DNA from 3 places in the Eggerthella lenta DSM 2243 genome. Region 1 is predicted to be linked to each of the others. Evidence: predicted binding sites of a transcription regulator. Region 1 holds the regulator's gene; each other region holds the start of a gene.
The links. The regulator HrcA, encoded in region 1, represses chaperone genes, less so after heat shock. The targets are predictions, from matches to a motif close to TNTTAGCANNCNNNNNNNNNGNNTGCTAANA.

Region 1 (6,155 bases):
CCATGGCGGGCGTGAGCGACGAGGCGTTCCGCACGCTCTGCCGCGAGCAGGGCGCCGACCTCACCTACACCGAGATGGTGTCGGCCAAGGGTCTTTCCTACGCGAACGAGAAGACGCGGCATCTGCTGCGCCTCGCGCCGGGGGAGGACCAGGTGGCCGTGCAGCTGTTCGGCCACGAGCCCGACACGATGGCCGCCCAAGCTGCGTGGATCGAGCGCGAGATGGGGCAGTCGCTGGCCTACCTCGACATCAACATGGGCTGTCCGGCCAGAAAGATCGTGTCGAAGGGCGACGGCTCGGCGCTCATGAAGGATCCGGCGCTGGCCGCCTCCATCGTGCGCGCGGTGCGCGCAGCGGTGAGCCGCCCCGTCACGGTGAAGTTCCGTCGAGGGTGGGCCGAGGGCGACGAAACCGCCCCCGAGTTCGCTCGGAGGATGGAGGACGCGGGCGCCTGCGCCATAGCCGTGCACGGGCGCTATGCCGAGCAGCTGTACCGCGGGCGCGCCGAGTGGGGCGCTATCGCGCGGGTGAAGGAGGCCGTGAGCGTGCCCGTCGTGGGCAACGGCGACGTGAGAAGCGGCGCCGACGCCGTGGCCATCACGGAGCGCACCGGCTGCGACGCCGTGATGATCGCGCGTGCCGCCGAGGGAAACCCTTGGCTGTTCGCCCAGGCCAAGGCTGCGCTTGCGGGCGAGCCGGAGCCTGACGGGCCCACCGTGGAGGAGCGCATCGCGCTCGCGCGCCGCCACGCGCGGCTGCTCAGCGCGCGTGAAGGCAGGAACATCGTGCGCATGCGCAAGCACGCTATGTGGTACCTGGCGGGGCTGCCCGGCGCCGCCGCCGCGCGCGGCAGGATCAACGGCTGCGTGTCCGTGGAGGATTTCGACGAGGTGTTCGACGAGCTGCTGGCATGCGCGAGGGAGCATGCCGCCGCCCACGAGTGAGAAGAGAGGCGCTCATGCCGCACGATCCGTACAAGGCGCTGTACCTGCATCTTCCGTTCTGCGTGAAGCGGTGCGCCTACTGCGACTTCGCCACGGCGGCCGTGCCCGCCGGCGCGCCCGAGATCGAAGCGTACGTGGAGGATCTCAGCCTTCAGATCCGCCGCAAGGCTAAGGAAGGCGAGCTGGGGGCGGTCGAGACGGTGTACCTCGGCGGCGGCACGCCCAGCCATGTGGGGCTGGCGGGCCTGTCGATGCTGCTGTACACGCTGTCGCTGTCGATGCACCTCACCGACGAGGTAGAATGCACGATGGAGGCGAATCCCGAGAGCCTCACCGAGCGCATGGTGCGCGACATCTGGGCGCTCGGCGTGAACCGTCTGTCCATCGGCGTGCAGAGCTTCGACGACGACGTTCTGCGCACGCTCGGCCGCGCGCATTCCTCCGATGACGCCCGCCGTGCCATCGAGGCGGCCCGCACCCGGTTCGAGAACGTGAGCGTCGATCTCATGTGCGGCATCCCCGGCCAGAGCGCGGAGGGCTTCGAGGCGAGCGTGCGCGAGGCCGTGCGCCTCGGCGCGACGCACGTGAGCGTGTACCCGCTGACCATCGAGCCGCACACGCCCTTCGACGCCGCGGTGCTGGCGGGCGAGCTGGAGGAGCCCGACGACGACGTGGAGGCCGCGCACATGCAGATCGCCGCGCGCGTGCTGGATTCGGAGGGCTTCGAGCGCTACGAGGTGGCCAGCTACGCCCGCCCCGGCTTTGCATGCCGCCACAACATCGCGTACTGGACGGGCGTGCCCTACCTGGGTCTGGGCCGTTCGGCTGCCACGATGACGCAGAACGCGCAGCGTCGCATGCGGGTGAAGGACGGCCAGGTGACCGACGACCTCGACCCGCGCCAGATGGCCGCCGAGAACCTTATGCTGGGCATGCGCATGACCGCGGGCGTGTCCGACGAGCACGCCGCCCGCGCCGCGGAGTTGCTGCCCGAGGCGACGACGGTGCTGGCCGACTTGGAGCGGCAGGGGCTCGTCGAGCACGAAGGCGGCCGCTGGCGGCCCACCGAGCGCGGCTGGCTCTGCGGCAACGAGCTGTACGGCGCCCTATTCGATCTGGCCGACTGACGCGCGCCCGCTCCTTGTGCGTCTCCCGTCGAGTTTCTCCATAATTTCCGCCTGTTGTTAGCACTCTCGGCTTTCGGCTGCTAATATGATGCGTTACTATGGTTCAGGTAAGCCGACTGGCGAGAGAGGTAGGTGGAGGAGCGTGCTTTCGGATCGAAGGCAACGGGTGCTGAGCGCCCTCATCGAAGAATACGTCGCGCGCGCCCTACCCGTGGGGTCGCGCACGTTGACGGAGCGCTACCAGTTGGGCGTCAGCCCGGCCACGGTGCGCAACGAGCTGTCCGTCCTCGAGGACGGCGGCTACATCACGCAGCCGCACACGTCCGCCGGGCGCATTCCGACCGACTTCGGCTACCGTGCGTTCGTCGACAACCTGCTGGCGTCCGATCTTGCCGGCGACGACGAGCGCTACCGGCCTGTGGTGGACCAGCTGCGCCGCAGCGCAAGCGAGCTGGACGCGCTCCTGGAGCAGACGTCGTCGGCTCTCACGCGCCTTACCGACTGCCTGTCCATCGTGCTGGCTCCGTCGGTGCTGAACCTGCACATCAAGCAGCTGTCCCTCATCTCGCTGTCGCCGTACCGCGCCCTCGTGGTGTTGGTCACCGAGGACGGCCAGGTGTTCAACCGCCAGATGGACTTCGCCGAGGAGGTGTCGCCCGACGAGCTGGCGCGCGTGCAGCGCTTCCTCGCCGAGGTGATGGGCGGCAAGTCGCTTCAGGAGATCGAGGACGGCCTGGGCGAGGGCATGGCGGAGGCGTTCCGCGACCCGCTCGTGCGCATGGCGCTGGACGAAGTGCTGTCGTGTTTGCAGGAAGGCGACGCGTCGCGCACGCATCGCCTCGGCGTGAGCTCGCTTCTGACGAAGCCCGAGTTCAGCCAGTCCCAGGCGCTGCTGCCCGTCATGCAGGTGCTCGAGGACGACACGGTGCTGCTGCAAATCCTCGACGATGCCGCCCGGCAGGGCTCGGGCGCGCCCAGCGTGCGCATCGGACGCGAGAACGACGCGGCTGCGCTAGCGGGCGTGTCGGTGGTGGCCAGCCGCTACGGGCGAGGCGCGTCGGCGGGGGTCGTCGCCGTGGTGGGTCCCACGCGCATGGATTATTCCAAGGTTATACAGGCGGTGCGCATCGCGAGCGCGGCGCTGGAGGACGTGTAAACGACATGGGAGGCGGCGCGTCCTGCGCCGTCTATGAGGAAAGGTAACGAGCGTACAATGGCGAAGGATCTGTACGAAGTTCTGGGCGTGTCCCGCGAGGCGACCGAAGACGAGATCAAGAAGGCGTTCCGTCGGCGCGCGCGCGAGCTTCACCCGGACGTGAACAAGGCGCCCGATGCCGAGGACCAGTTCAAAGAGCTGAACGAGGCCTACGACGTGCTGTCCGACGCGCAGAAGCGCAGCGCATACGATCGCTTCGGCACGGTTCCCGGCGCGGCCGGCGGCGGCAGCCCCTACGGAGGCGGCGGCTACGTCGACTTCGAGGACCTGTTCGGCGGCGGGTTCGGCATGGGCGACATCTTCAGCTCCTTCTTCGGCGGGCAGGCCGCCGGCCGCGCGCCTATGCGCAAGGAAGGCCGTGACATGGGCGTGGGCCTGCGCCTGACGCTGGAGGAAGTGGCCGCGGGCGCCAAGAAGGAGATCGTGTACGATCGCCTGGCGCCGTGCCCCGACTGCGAAGGGTCGGGCCTCGGCCCCGACGGTCGCGAGATCACCTGCCCCGATTGCCACGGCCAGGGCCGCGTGGTCACCATCCAGCACACCTTCCTCGGCGACATGCAGACGGCCACCACGTGCAAGACCTGCGGCGGCACCGGCCACACCATCGAGAACCCGTGCCCCGAGTGCGAGGGGCAGGGCCGCGTGCCCGACCGCCAGCGCGTCACCGTCGAGGTGCCCGTGGGCATTCGCGACGCCCAGCAGCTGCGCCTGTCCGGTTTCGGCGAGGCCGGCATGCACGGCGCCCGCCCGGGCGACCTCATCGTCACGTGCCGCATCCAGCCGCACGAGTTCTTCGAGCGCGACGGCGACAACCTGCATGCGCGCGCGAACGTTTCCATCGTGCAGGCCACCCTCGGCGCCGAGATCGAGATCGACGGCATCTTCGAGGACGAGAAGGTGCAGGTGCGCATTCCCGAAGGCTGCCAGAACGAGCAGGTGGTTCGCGTGAAGGGCTTCGGCATGCCGAAGTTCCGCAGCGAGTCGCGCGGCGACATGTACGTGCACGTGAACGTCGTGGTGCCCAAGAAGGTGACGAAGAAGCAGCGCGAGCTGCTGGAGAAGCTGGCCGAGGAGCTGGGCGAGGACGTGGCCGACGAGCGCACCCCGCTTCAGAAGCTCCGCGACGCGTTCAACTAGCGGGTCGCCATGTCCCTGCAGCATTTCTACCTGCACGACCAGGTGCTTGCCGACGAGGGGGCGCCGACTTTCCCGCTGCGTTTGTCGCCGGACGACGCGAAGCACGCCCGCGTGCTGCGGCTTGCGCCGGGCGAGCATATCGCGGTGGTGGACGCCGCGCAGGACTACTTCGAGTGCGAGATCGCCGCTTTCGACGATGCGGTCCCGGTGGTGCGCATCGCGCAGCGCCTCGACGACGAGGAGCGCCCCCTCGTGATGCTCGTGCAGGGCCTGGCCAAGGGCGACAAGATGGAGACGGTGATCCGCCACGCCACCGAGCTGGGCGTTTCGGCGTTCGTTCCGATGTCGTGCGAGCGCTCCATCGTGAGGCTCGATGCGAGGAAGGCCGCGGCGAGGACGCAGCGATGGCGCGCCATCGCGAAGAGCGCGGCCATGCAGTCCGGCCAGCGCGCGTGTCCCGAGGTGGGCGAGCCGATGGCGCTGGCGGATGTGTGCGCCTCCTTGGCGCACGCCACCGCCGTGCTGGTGTGCTGGGAGGAGGCGCTGCTGGACGCGCGCATCGAGAAGGCGCTCGAGCGCGGCCTCCGGCTCGACCGCGCGCTTCCCGAGAACGCGCGCATCGCCGTGGTGGTGGGCCCCGAAGGGGGCCTTTCGCGAAGCGAGGCGGACGCGCTCCTGGCCTGCAACCCGCGTGCGTCGCTCGTGTCGCTGGGCTCGTCCATCCTGCGAACCGAGACGGCCGGCATCGTGGCTCCCGCGCTCGTCCTGCACGAGCTGGGCCGCATGATGCACGACGCGCGCGAAGCGCAGGAACGCACGTCCGCCCATGTCGAAAGCCGTCGCGAGGAAGCCGGGGACGCGTGCGAGGCAGGCGGGCAATCGTGAATTTCGCCGTCGTCAACCTGGGATGCAAGGTGAACCGCGTGGAGTCGGACGATGCGGCGGCGCGCCTCGCCCTGCGCGGTGTCGAGACGTCCGAAGCGTCCGCCGACCTCATCGTGGTGAACACGTGCACGGTCACGGGGGAGGCCGAGAAGAAGACCCGCAAGGCCGTGCGCCGCGCCCTGCGCGCGAACGACCATGCCCGCGTGCTGGTCACCGGCTGCGCCGCCGCCATCGACGCCGCGTTCTACGAGGCGCTCGACGAGCGCGTGAGCGTGGTGGGGAAGGCCCAGCTGGCGCAGGCCATCGATGCCCTGTTCGACGAGGCGCCCTTTTCTCCCGGCGAGGACGCGCCCCTCCATATCGGATCCGGCTTCCGCACGCGCGTGGGCGTGAAGGTGCAGGACGGCTGCGACAACGCGTGCACGTACTGCATCGTGCACGTGGCACGCGGGCGCGCGACCAGCCGTCCGGCCGACGACGTCGTGCGCGAGTGCGCGTCCTATGCCCGCGCCGGCGCGCGGGAGATCGTGCTCACGGGTATAAACCTGGGGTCGTACTGCGACGGAGGACGGCGCGACCCCTCCGCGATCAGGCTGGCCGCTCTGCTGCGACGCCTGCTCGACGAGACGGCCGACCTGCACGCGCCCGGCGAGGCCCCGGCGCGCTTCCGCGTGTCCAGTATCGAGCCGCGCGATGTGGACGATGCGCTCATCGACCTTCTGGCTTCGGCGGACGGCCGCGTCTGCCGTCATCTGCACCTGCCGTTGCAGGCGGGAAGCTCGAAGGTGCTGCGCGAGATGGCGCGCCCCTACGACGCGGAGCGTTTCGTCGCGCTCGTGGAGCGGC
Region 2 (6,155 bases), 1.3 Mb from region 1:
TTTGCGCGGATATCGACGGTCTTGTTGTTCTTCTCGTCGTTGAAGCGCACGCCGATGGGCGCTCCCTCTCCGTCCACGATGAAGTTCGTGGCGCGCAGGTTCAGCTTGTACGTGGCGCCTTTCTGCTCCAAGCCCTTCTGCAGCGGCGTCAGCACCGCCTGCATGTCGCCGATGCCGTTGCCGGGCAACAGCATGGACGTGGGCGCGCCCGTGTTCATGTAGTCGGTGATGGGTTGGAACACCGAACCGTAGTCGGCGGCCACGCGGTTCGCCCATTCGGTTTGGTAGACGTAGACGTTGTGCTTGTAGTCCATGTCGTCGGTCTCGCCCTTTTTCTCGAGCACGGGCAGGAACTTCTCCCACATTTGCTCGGGGTCGCCCTCGATGCCGGCGTCTTTTTGCATTTTTGATCCAACGACGTTCATGACGCCGCAAGCGATGAAGCTCTCTCCGCCCACGCGGTCGAGCTTGTCCACGAGCATCACTTTATGGCCGGCTTCGACCGGATCCATGGCTGCCGACATGCCGGCGATGCCCGTGCCCAGAATGAGAACGTCGGTTTCTTCGCTGAACGAGACGGGGGCGGTGCCAACCACCTGTTCGGCCTCGCCGGATCCGCCGGTCGAGCCGCCGTTCGGCGAGCATCCTGCCAGTGCGCCGCCTGCGGCGATAACCGCACCCGAGGCGATGGCTGCCTTCAGGAAATTGCGGCGATTCATTGCTGATTCCATACTGTTCCTCCCTGTTGTCGCATGATGGCTCCTTTGCGTCGCGGTTGAGCGACGACTGGTTCACCCTACGTTCGATCTGGGGAATCGTCACCGTCCGTTTCGGACTAAATTGCTGTGGAAGGCCGGAATCCTGCATGTTTGCTTCGTGCGCTTCCGACGTTTCCGGTATGATGCCCCTATGAGGGAAACGGGAGGGAACAGACAAAAACAGCCGTCGCGCGCGTGGGCTCATCCCGCTGTATACTCAGCCGTGGTCATTTTGGGTTTCGGATTGTATCGCGGCGTGAATTCGAACGTCTACCTCTCCGCATACGCGTTCGTGAAGGCGCCCTTCATGTTCGTGCCCGATCTGTTCTTCAACGTAGTGGTGGCATGTTCCATCATCGTGTGCTCGGCCGTCGCTGTCACCCTTGCCTGGACGGGGCGTCTCAAGGCGAACACCATGCCATACGTGCTGCCGACGGCATTGTTGTTGGCGGGGAACCTCGCTGCGTTGCTGGGCGTGATCTTGTCGCTGCCGCCTGATCTAGCGCTGCTGGTTCCCGGCTTGCTGTACGGTGCGGGCAGCGTCATGCTGTCGCTGTTCTGGATCGAGGTGCTCTCGGCGAGCCGGCCCAGCTCCATCGTGGTGCAGATTGCGCTCGGCATGTTGCTGAACGTGGTGGTTTCCTCGGTGCTATCTCCGTTGCCCGGAGACGTCCAGATGCGTTCGAGCTGCGTTTTGCTGCTCGTCTCGGGTCTGTGCGCGTGGTTTGTGCGCCGTCGGTTGCGAGCCGCTTCCTGCGAGGTGGAAACGCATAACGAACGGCCGATCGCCGAAACGGTATCCGCCGAACCTGCCGAAGCGCTTTCTTCGAAAACTTCCTTGCGGGCTCGTTGGGGCGCGTATCGCGATGCATTTTTGGAGTTGGGCGACTCGCTGGTGGCGTTTTTCGTGCTGGAAGCCGTCATCGGGTTGCTCAACAGCTTCATGCTGGCGGGATCCATCGATTTCGAGGGCTCGGGAGCCGTGTCGGCTGCGGCCATTGTGGGCGCAATCGTCGTGTTCTGCTTCATCGTGTTCGTTGCGCATCGCATCCCCAAGGTGTCCACGGTATCGCGTGTGGTCATGCCCGTGCTCGCGGCCATGCTGGTGTTCCTGCCGTTTCTCAGCGAGCGCTACAACCTGGTGTTCTCCATGCTGTTGCTCGGCAGCTACTACTTCGTCGCGCTGCTCATCACCTATCTTATCGCCGAGGCGGCACAGACGCGCAAGGTATCGCCCTACGTGCTGATGGGCGTGGCTATGGGCGTCGCGCGCGTATGCCTGGCCGTGGCGCTGTTGTCGGGGTACGCGGCCGGGGTCGCCGGCGGCGGTCCGGGCGACGAGGCCGAGCATACGATGCGCTATCTCGTGATCATCGTCGTGGTGCTGTATGCTCTGTGCATGGCGCTCGTGTTCTTCTCGCGCGATCGCAAGCGACGACGCGCCGAAGAGGCTTCTGCCGATGCGCCGAACGAGAGCGCGGTCGGAACCGATTCGGTTTCGGTGCCCGAGATCGACTCGACGCTTGACGCGTGCTGTGCAAGCGTCGCCCGGGAAGGGGGCTTGACCGAGCGTGAGGCCGAGATCCTCGTCTACCTTGCACGTGGCAGGACGAAGGCGTACATCGCCGACGCGCTGTTCGTCACCGAGAACACGGTGCGCAGCCATGTGCGCAACATCTATTCCAAGCTCGACGTGCACACGCGCCAGGAACTGCTTGACCTTCTGGAGCGTTGAAAGGTCGCCATCGGGCGAACATACATCGGCTGGGGTATGGCGCACCTCGGGCGGGTCGCGTAGTATGGGGTCATGGATACCTTTCTGATGAACAACCGACCGATGGGTCCCAAGGATTGGGGGTTCGATGTCGCGGTAACGGCAGCGGCGTTCCTGTTCGGCTGCGTGCAGCTCATGTTGGCCGCTTCGTCCATCGTGATTCCCGATCTGGCGCTGCGCCAGTATCTCGGCATGGTGAACGTGGTGCCTAACGTGCAGGTGTTCGTAGCGCTGGCGGTCACCACGTTGCCGCTCGTCGTGCGCCGTAGGTTCCCGTGGCCCGTGTTCCTGTTCTGCCTCGTGTCGTTTCTAGGTTTGCAGAACGCGTTCAACGGGTTCTCGCTCACCATCGTGGGCCCGGTGGTCGCCCTGTACACCATCGCCAGCGAGCGCGGTCGTGCCGAGACGGTCGCGGCGGTACTTCTAGCGGTGGCCGGCCTTCTGTTCGCCGATGCCCATGCCGCCACGGCCAACATGGTGCTGTTCACGCGTTTCCAGAATATTGTGCTCGCGGTGGCCGCCGGCTTGGCTGGCTATGCGTATCGAACCCATCGCGCCTACGTCAAGGCCACCGAGGATCGCGCTGCCGAAGCCGAGCGCACCCGCGAGGAAGAGGCGGCTCGGCGTGTGGAGGAGGAGCGCGTGCGCATCGCGCGCGAAGTCCACGACATCACGGCGCATTCGCTGTCGGCGGTCAGCATTCAGGCGGCGGCTGCCGAGCGCATGATCGATCGCGATCCCGCCGCGGCGAAGGAGGCTATCTCCGCCGTGCGCACCACTGCGAAAGGCGCGCTCGCTGACATTCGCAGCATGATCGGCGTGCTGCGCTGCGGCGATGACGCGGCCGAAACGTCGCCGACATCCGGTACCGAGCGGTTGGACGATTTGCGTGCCTACCTCGGAAACGCCGGAATCGAAACCACGCTCGACGCGGCCGCCTACTGTCGTGCGGACGTGCCGGCCCACGTGGACATGGCGTTGTTCGGCATCGCCCGCGAGGCTGCTACGAACATCGTGCGCCATGCTGGTGCTCACAAGGCGCTCATCCGCCTGGCCGTCGAGGACGGACGGGCGCGTTTGGTGGTGGAAGACGATGGCGTCGGGTGCGGGCTCTCGGCGTCCGCGGCCGCATCGGGCGCGCTGCCCCAGGCTGTCGACGGAGAGGGGCACGGCATTGCCGGCATGGCCGAGCGCGTGCACCTGTTGGGCGGCACGTTTTCGGCGGGCGATCGAGCCGGCGGCGGCTTCCGCGTGGTTGCCTGCTTGCCGATGAAGGGAGCGGAGGCGTAAGTGGAAGAGCGCGTGCAGGTGCTGGTGGCGGACGATCAAGATCTCGTCCGCAGCGGTTTCAAGCTCATACTGATGTCGTACGACGGCATCGACGTGGTAGGCGAGGCGCGCGATGGCCATGAAGCGGTGGAACTGGCGTCGCGGCTGCATCCCGACGTGGTGCTCATGGACATTCGGATGCCGCGTATGAACGGCATCGAGGCCACGCGCGCCATTCGCGACGATGCCGCGCTTGAAAACGTGCATGTGCTCATCCTCACGACGTTCGATCTGGACGAATACGTGTACGATGCTTTGGCCGCCGGGGCCAGCGGCTTTTTGCTCAAAGATGCCGAGCCCGACGAGATCGCTTCCGCGGTGCGCGTCGTCGCCCAGGGCGATGCGCTCATCGAGCCCTCTATCACGCGCCGCCTTATAGAGACGTTCGTCGCTGCACGGCCGGCTTCGCTCGGCGGTGCTGCAGCCGTTGCGGCCGGTCTACGCACTCTTACCGACCGCGAGCGCGAGATCCTCGCCCTGGTTGCGCGAGGTTTCACGAATGACGAAATAGGTTCCGAGCTGTTCATCTCGCCCGCCACGGTGAAAACGCACCTGGCCCGTATCATGGCGAAACTCGATGCCCACGACCGCGCCCAGCTCGTTGTCCGAGCCTACGAAGGCGGCCTCGTGAGGCCAGGCATCCGGTAGCCGTTCGGTGGCAAGCGAACTGATGCCGCATGCCAAATGGCGACTCGAGTAAATTGTGATGATCGTTTGACGATTGCGCAAAATCTCAGTCACGAGCGCTCAGATTTCTTTGAATGCCCTTGCATTCAGTGTTGATGATGCTATGATAACGCAGTGTTTAGCACTCGTTACCGATGAGTGCTAGCAGTCACCACTGCTGAGTGGTTAAATAGCGAACATGCGACAAACGGGTTCGTGCATACGTCGGACGAAAGGAAGGCAACGTTATGAATTTGAAACCTCTGGGTGATCGCGTTATCGTCAAGCAGGACGAGGCTGAGGAGACCACCGCTTCGGGTCTGTTCCTCGCGACGGAGGCGAAGGAAAAGCCCCAGAGCGGTACCGTTCTGGCCGTGGGCGAGGGCAAGCTCGACAAGGACGGCAACCTCGTTCCCGTTCCCGTGAAGGTCGGCGACAAGGTCGTGTACGGCAAGTTCGGCGGCACCGAGATCAACGTCGAAGGCGAGGACGTGCTGATCCTCCGCGGTGACGACCTCTACGCTGTGTTTGCATAAAAGGCGCCGGTTGATTCAACGTTGGTAATAGCAGGGTTTTCGTGGTGAGGCTCATAGCCACGAAGGTTCCGGGTGCTTGAGCTAAGCGGCCTTATTGGCCGTGTGCGAAAGCTCCCGGGTTCTGAGCGGCTAGGAGGCCGCCACGAAAAGCCGTCAGGTTGAAAGGATATGAGCAATATGGCTAAAGAGATTAAGTTCGAAGCCGACGCGCGCAGCGCGCTTGCTGCCGGCGTCAACAAGCTGGCCGACGCCGTCAAGGTGACGCTCGGGCCCAAGGGTCGTTACGTGGCGCTGGAGAAGTCCTACGGTGCTCCGCTGATCACGAACGACGGCGTAACCGTGGCCAAGGAAGTCGAGCTCGAGGACCCCATCGAGAACATGGGCGCCCAGCTGGTTCGCGAAGTGGCCGTGAAGACGAACGACGTCGCCGGCGACGGCACCACGACGGCCACGCTGCTGGCTGACGTCATCGTGTCCGAGGGCCTGCGCAACGTGACCGCCGGCGCCGATGCCCTGGGCATCCGTCGCGGCATCCAGAAGGCCACCGACGCTGTGGTCGAGGCCATCAAGGCCGACGCCACCCCCGTCTCCACCAAGGAGCAGATCGCGAACGTCGGCACCATTTCCGCCGGCGACGCCGAGATCGGCGAGAAGATCGCCGAGGCCATGGATGCCGTGGGCAAGGACGGCGCCATCTCCGTCGAGGAGAGCCAGACGTTCGGCATCGACATGGACATCGTCGAGGGCATGCAGTACGAGCGCGGCTACATCTCGCCGTACATGGCCACCGACATGGAGAAGATGGAGGCCGTCCTCAGCGATCCCTACATCCTCCTCACCGACCAGAAGGTCACCAACATCCAGGACATGGTGCCCCTGCTGGAGGAGATCATGAAGTCCGGTCGTCCGCTGTTCATCGTTGCCGAGGACGTCGAGGGCGAAGCGCTGGCCACCATCCTGCTGAACAAGCTGCGCGGCACGTTCAACTGCGTCGCCATCAAGGCTCCCGGCTTCGGCGATCGCCGCAAGCGCATCCTCGAGGACATCGCCGCCGTCACGGGCGCGCAGGTCATCGACAAGGACTTCGGCATG
Region 3 (6,155 bases), 680 kb from region 1:
GCTCGAACAGCGTGCACATCGGCTCGACGGTGACGGTCGACATGGGTGGGCGCGAGCGCGTGTTCACTATCGTGGGCGGCGCCGAGAGCGATGCCGCCGCCGGCAAGATCTCCAACGAGTCCCCGGTGGGTTCGGTGCTGCTGGGCCACAAGAAGGGCGACGTGGTGGAGACCACGGGTCCCACCGGCCGCAAGATCACCATGACCATTCTCAAGCTGGAACACTAGTGAGTTGCGCCGTTCTGCGAACGGCGCAACTTGCCGACGCTGCGAGACGCCCTTGCACCCGATCTCGCGGCGAGGCCGAGGGACTCGCGTACCGAAGTACGCTTCGCCCTCGCCCTCCCCACGATCTCGGGCACCAGGGCGCCTCTCGCTGACTTACTACGCCAACCCGTGATTTCGAGGACAATCAATGAGCGATACCATCGACACCACCGAGCAGATCATCGAAGACGACCCCATCGCCGTGCGCCGCGCTAAGCGCGAGGCGCTGATGGCAGCGGGCAAGGACCCGTACGGCCATGCGTTCGCGTACTCGCACCACCTGGCCGACCTGGCCGAACAGTACGCCGACCTCGAGGACGGCGCGTCCACCGAGGACGAGGTGAAGGTCGCCGGCCGCGTCATGGCGAAGCGCGATCAGGGCAAGCTGGCTTTCCTCGAGCTGCGCGACTCCACGGGCGACATGCAGCTGTTCTGCCGCATCAACGCGCTGGGCGAGGACGCGTTCGCCGAGCTCAAGGACCTGGACGTGGGCGACTGGATCGGCGTCGAGGGCACGATGATGCGCACGAAGCGCGGGCAGCTGTCCGTGTCCGTGGCATCGTTCGAGCTGCTCAGCAAGTCGCTGCGCCCCCTGCCGGAGAAGTTCCACGGCTTGGCCGACAAGGAGACGCGCTATCGCCAGCGCTATGTCGACCTCGTCATGAACCGCGAGGTGCGCGACACGTTCGAGAAGCGCTTCAAGGTGGTTTCCGCCATCCGCCGCTACATGGAGGATCACGGCTACTACGAGGTGGAGACGCCCATCCTGCACCCCATCCTCGGCGGCGCGAACGCGCGTCCCTTCGTCACGCACCACAACGCGCTGGACAAGGACTTCTACCTGCGCATCGCCACCGAGCTGCATCTCAAGCGCTTGCTGGTGGGCGGCTTCGAGAAGGTCTTCGAGATCGGGCGCCAGTTCCGCAACGAGGGCATGGATCCGTATCATAACCCCGAGTTCACCACCATGGAGTTCTACCAGGCGTTCAGCGACCTCGAAGGCATGATGGAGCTCACGCAGGGCGTCATCCAGGCGGCGGCGCTTGCCTCGTGCGGCACGCTGCAGGTGGAGTATCAGGGCCATCAGGTGGATCTCAGCGGATCGTGGCGCCGCGCCACCATGATCGAGCTGGCCAGCGAAGGAGCCGGCGAGGATGTCAGCTTCCAGCGCACGCGCGACGAGCTGGTGGATATCCTCGAGCGCAACGGCGGCCACGCCGAAGCCGCATGGGGTAAGGGCAAGCTCATCGCCGAGATCTTCGAGGCGGTGGCCGAGGAGAAGCTCATCCAGCCCACCTTCGTCACCGAGCATCCCATCGAGGTGTCGCCGCTTGCCAAGAAGCTGGCGGGCGATCCGAACCTGACCGAGCGCTTCGAGCTGTTCATCTGCGGCCACGAGTACGCCAACGCCTTCGGCGAGCTGAACGATCCGGTCGACCAGGCCGAGCGCTTCCGCGCGCAGGTGGAGGCGAAGGACCTCGGCGACGACGAGGCCATGGGCTACGACGACGACTACGTGCGCGCCCTCGAGTACGGCATGCCCCCGGCGGGCGGCTGCGGCATCGGCATCGACCGTCTGGTCATGCTGCTCACCGACGCCCCGTCCATCCGCGACGTGCTGCTGTTCCCCCACATGAGGGACGAGGCTCCGGCCGGCGGGCGTCCGCGCGCTGCCGCGCCTGCCGCTGCGGCTCCCGCAGTTGCCGAGGCGCCCATCGACTTCTCGAAGGTGGTCGTCGAGCCCCTGTTCCAGGACGAGGTCGACTTCGACACGTTCAGCAAGTCCGATTTTCGTGCCGTGAAGGTGAAGGAGTGCGTTGCCGTTCCCAAGAGCAAGAAGCTGCTGCAGTTCACGCTCGACGACGGCACGGGCTCCGATCGCGTCATCCTGTCCGGCATCCACGCCTATTACGAGCCGGAAGAGCTGGTGGGCCGCACGCTCATCGCCATCACGAACCTGCCGCCGCGCAAGATGATGGGCGTGGAATCGTGCGGCATGCTGCTGTCGGCCATCCATGAGGAGGAGGGCGAAGAGCGCCTGAACCTCCTGATGGTTGACGACCACATCCCCGCCGGCGCCAAGCTGTACTAAAGCGCCGCCGCATAATCGCTTCCGAAAGGCCGCTTGCGCATATGCCGCGCAAGCGGCCTTTCCGCGGTTCGGAGGCCTGCGCTGCGCCGCACGTCGTCGCGCTTGCACGCGTCTCCGAGCTTTCAATCGCCCACGCACGTTTCGGGTCTTTGTCAGAAGCGAGCACGTTTGGAGGCATAGTGGGGCAGGGGCTCATGCGGGCGGCGGACATGGTAGGATGGATAGCGGGCCGTCCGTCGGCGCTTGTGGAGCAGCCGTGTGCGGTCATATGCGGTATTGGCACTCTCAATACAAGAGTGCTAAGATGGCACGGAACCATACGATAGACTCTGCGAGAATAGAGGCTAGCATGTCATTCGAGAAATTCACCGACAAAGCGCGCAAGGTGCTCGTCCTGGCTCAGGACGAGGCTCGCTCGCTTCATCAGCCCTACGTGGGCACCGAGCACATCCTGCTCGGCCTCATACAGGAGAAGGACGGTCTGGCCGCCCAGGCCCTCGATCGTCTCAACGTGAAGTACGATGCCGTCGTGCAGGCCATCCGCCAGGTGGTGGCCATCGACGAGGACACCGACGTGTCGGGGCATCTGTCCTTCACGCCCCGCGTCAAGCGCGTGCTGGAGAACAGCCTGCGCGAGGCCATGCAGATGGGGCAATCGTACATCTCCACCGAGCATCTGCTGCTGGGCATCGTCCGCGAGGGCGACGGCACCGCGCTCGAAGTGCTCACGCGTCTCGGCGTGTCGGGCGACGACGTGCGCAGCGCGCTGAACGACCTGGTGGGGCAGAGCCCCGTCTACGCCGGGCGCAACCCGTTCGATCCGAACGGCAACACGTCCGACAGCGTGCTGAAGGAGTTCGGCACCGACCTCACGCAGAAGGCGCGCGACGGCAAGCTGGACCCGGTTATCGGCCGCGCCGGCGAGATCGAGCGCGTCATGCAGGTGCTCAGCCGACGCCAGAAGAACAACCCGCTGCTCATCGGCGAGCCGGGCGTGGGCAAGACCGCCGTGGCCGAGGGCCTGGCGCAGCTCATCGTGTCGAACCAGGTGCCCGACATCCTGCGCGGCAAGCGCCTGTTCACGCTCGACGTGAGCGCGCTCGTGGCCGGGTCGAAGTACCGCGGCGAGTTCGAGGAGCGCCTGAAGAAGTGCATCAAGGAGGTGATGGACGCGGGCGATATCATCCTGTTCATCGACGAGATGCACACGCTCATCGGCGCGGGTTCGGCCGAGGGTTCCATTGACGCCGCCGCCATCTTGAAGCCTCCGCTGTCCCGCGGCGAGATCCAGGTGATCGGCGCCACCACCATCGACGAGTACCGCAAGCATCTCGAGAAAGATTCCGCGCTCGAGCGGCGCTTCCAGCCCATCACCGTGGGCGAGCCGAACGAGGAGCAGGCCATGCGCATCATGGAGGGTCTGCGCGACCGCTACGAGGCGCATCATCAGGTGCACTTCACCGACGAGGCGCTGCAGGCGGCCGTGAACCTATCGAACCGCTACATCCAGGATCGCTTTCTGCCCGACAAGGCCATCGACGTGCTGGACGAGGCGGGAGCGCGCATGCGCATCCGCAACATGACGCTGCCGAAGGAGCTGCGCGAGCTCGACGACGAGCTGCGCACTATTCGCGGCGAAAAGGATTCGGCCATCGCTTCCCAAGATTTCGAGCGCGCCGCTCAGCTGCGCGACCAGGAGTCCGAGCTCAAGGCCAAGCGCATCGAAGCCGAGAAGAAGTGGGAAGAGGACGCCCAGAAGTCCGTGCATCAGGTGACGGTGGAGGACATCGCCGACGTGGTGTCCATGACCACGGGCGTGCCCGTTTCGAACCTCACCGAGGCCGAGACCGAGAAGCTGCTGCGCATGGAAGCCGTGCTGCACGAGCGCGTCGTCGGTCAGGAAGAGGCCGTCACGGCGCTGTCGAAGGCCATCCGCCGCTCGCGCAGCGGCCTGAAAGACCCGAAGCGTCCCGCCGGCTCGTTCATCTTCCTGGGCCCCTCGGGCGTGGGCAAGACCGAGCTTTCGAAGGCGCTTGCCGAGTTCCTGTTCAACTCCGAGGACGCGCTTCTGTCCTTCGACATGTCTGAGTACATGGAGAAGCACAGCGTGAGCCGTCTCGTGGGCTCGCCTCCGGGCTACGTGGGCTTCGACGAGGGCGGCCAGCTGACGAAGGCCGTGCGCCAGCGCCCCTACTCGGTGGTGCTGTTCGATGAGATCGAGAAGGCGCACCCCGACGTGTTCAACATCCTGCTCCAGATCTTGGAGGAGGGCCGCTTGACCGACGCGCAGGGCCGCACCGTGGACTTCCGCAACGCCGTCATCATCATGACGTCGAACGTGGGTGCCCGCGAGATCGCGCAGCCCACCACGCTGGGCTTCTCCACCGAGGAGCACGCGGGGCTGTCCGACAAGGAGATCAAGAGCCGCGTCATGGCCGAGATGAAGAAGCTGTTCAGGCCCGAGTTCCTGAACCGCATCGACGAGATCATCGTGTTCAAGTCCCTGAACGACGAGCAGATCTCCGAGATCGTCAAGCTCATGGTGGCCGATTTGCGCGAGCGCATGATCGAGCAGAACATGTCCATCAACCTCACCGAGGCGGCGTGCAAGCTCATCGCCAAGGAAGGCACCGACGCCACGTTCGGCGCGCGTCCGCTGCGCCGCGCCATCCAGCGCTTGCTGGAGGATCCGCTGTCCGAGCAGATCCTCGAAGGCACGTGGACGAGCGGCTCGGTCATCGACGTGGACGCGGTGGACGGCGAGCTGGTGTTCACCGCCGGATCGGGCTCCATCCCGGCGCCCCGCAAGCGCGACAGCATCGCGCGGGAAGCGGAGCTGTTGCTGACGAACTACGATCTGGGCCATGCCGGCGTCAGTTCCGGCGGCTCGTTCTCGGGCGGCGCGGCCGACTAAGCTTCGCCTCTTAAGCGCCCCTGCTCCTCGGCTTGAAATTCGAAGCCCGAGGAGCAGGGGTTTCTTGTGTTCTGCGCTTGCATTTGTCGTATACTAGGCACGTCGCAAGCCGACCGCGGAGCGGCCGCTTTCACGTGCAAGGCGGCCGAGGTGCACTGCGGGAAGTGCAGCGGATCAACTCGATTCCAGGAGGTTCCATGTTCGGAGACAACCTCGATCGCATCGTGAAAAGCATCGAGAAGAACTACGAGGCCGACGAGATATTCTTCACGAAGCCCGGCCGGCGGTTTCCCAGCCGCCTGGCCGTGAAAAGCGTGATCAAGGACTTGCGTCGGGTGCTGTTCCCGGGCTATTTCGGCGACGAGATGCTGACGCCGTTCACCAGTCCGGAGTACTTCATCGGCGAGACGCTCATACAGATCGAACGCGTGCTGCGCGAGCAGATCGTGCTCGCCATGACGTACACCTCGGACGATCGCGATGCTGCGGAGGTCGACCCGGCGCGCTACCTGTGCGGCGGCACCACGCCCGAGCATATCTGCGAGCGCGCCTCGGAAGTGTGCACGGTGTTCTTCGACGAGCTTCCCAGCATACAGCGGGTGCTGCTCACCGACGTGCAGGCGCTGTATGACGGCGATCCGGCGGCCGGGTCGAAGGAGGAGGTCATCTTCTCGTATCCGGGTCTGTACGCGATCTACGTGTACCGCATCGCGCACGTGCTGTACGAGCAGAACGTGCCCATCATCCCGCGCATCATGACCGAGCTGGCGCACAGCGGCACGGGCATCGACATCGGCGCCGGCGCCCAGATCGGCGAGTACTTCTTCATCGACCACGGCACGGGCGTGGTCATCGGCGAGACCACCGTCATCGGCGACCATGT

Region 2: the regulator HrcA is predicted to act here: its motif matches at 4,665-4,695, upstream of ELEN_RS14150 (co-chaperone GroES).
Region 3: the regulator HrcA is predicted to act here: its motif matches at 2,633-2,663, upstream of ELEN_RS11235 (ATP-dependent Clp protease ATP-binding subunit).

What each region holds. Positions count from the first base shown of each region.
Region 1 covers NC_013204.1:1,946,401-1,952,555, reverse strand. Annotated here, with positions in the region: gene dusB (tRNA dihydrouridine synthase DusB) at 1-944, shown strand, start outside; gene hemW (radical SAM family heme chaperone HemW) at 959-2,071, shown strand; gene hrcA (heat-inducible transcriptional repressor HrcA) at 2,157-3,227, shown strand; gene dnaJ (molecular chaperone DnaJ) at 3,285-4,424, shown strand; gene ELEN_RS08235 (RsmE family RNA methyltransferase) at 4,434-5,309, shown strand; gene ELEN_RS08230 (MiaB/RimO family radical SAM methylthiotransferase) at 5,306-6,155, shown strand, end outside.
Region 2 covers NC_013204.1:3,275,109-3,281,263, reverse strand. Annotated here, with positions in the region: gene ELEN_RS14170 (FAD-dependent oxidoreductase) at 1-719, opposite strand, end outside; gene ELEN_RS14165 (helix-turn-helix domain-containing protein) at 910-2,493, shown strand; gene ELEN_RS14160 (sensor histidine kinase) at 2,581-3,822, shown strand; gene ELEN_RS14155 (response regulator transcription factor) at 3,823-4,509, shown strand; gene ELEN_RS14150 (co-chaperone GroES) at 4,776-5,063, shown strand; gene groL (chaperonin GroEL) at 5,241-6,155, shown strand, end outside.
Region 3 covers NC_013204.1:2,626,378-2,632,532, reverse strand. Annotated here, with positions in the region: gene greA (transcription elongation factor GreA) at 1-227, shown strand, start outside; gene lysS (lysine--tRNA ligase) at 415-2,358, shown strand; gene ELEN_RS11235 (ATP-dependent Clp protease ATP-binding subunit) at 2,708-5,272, shown strand; gene ELEN_RS11230 (serine O-acetyltransferase) at 5,470-6,155, shown strand, end outside.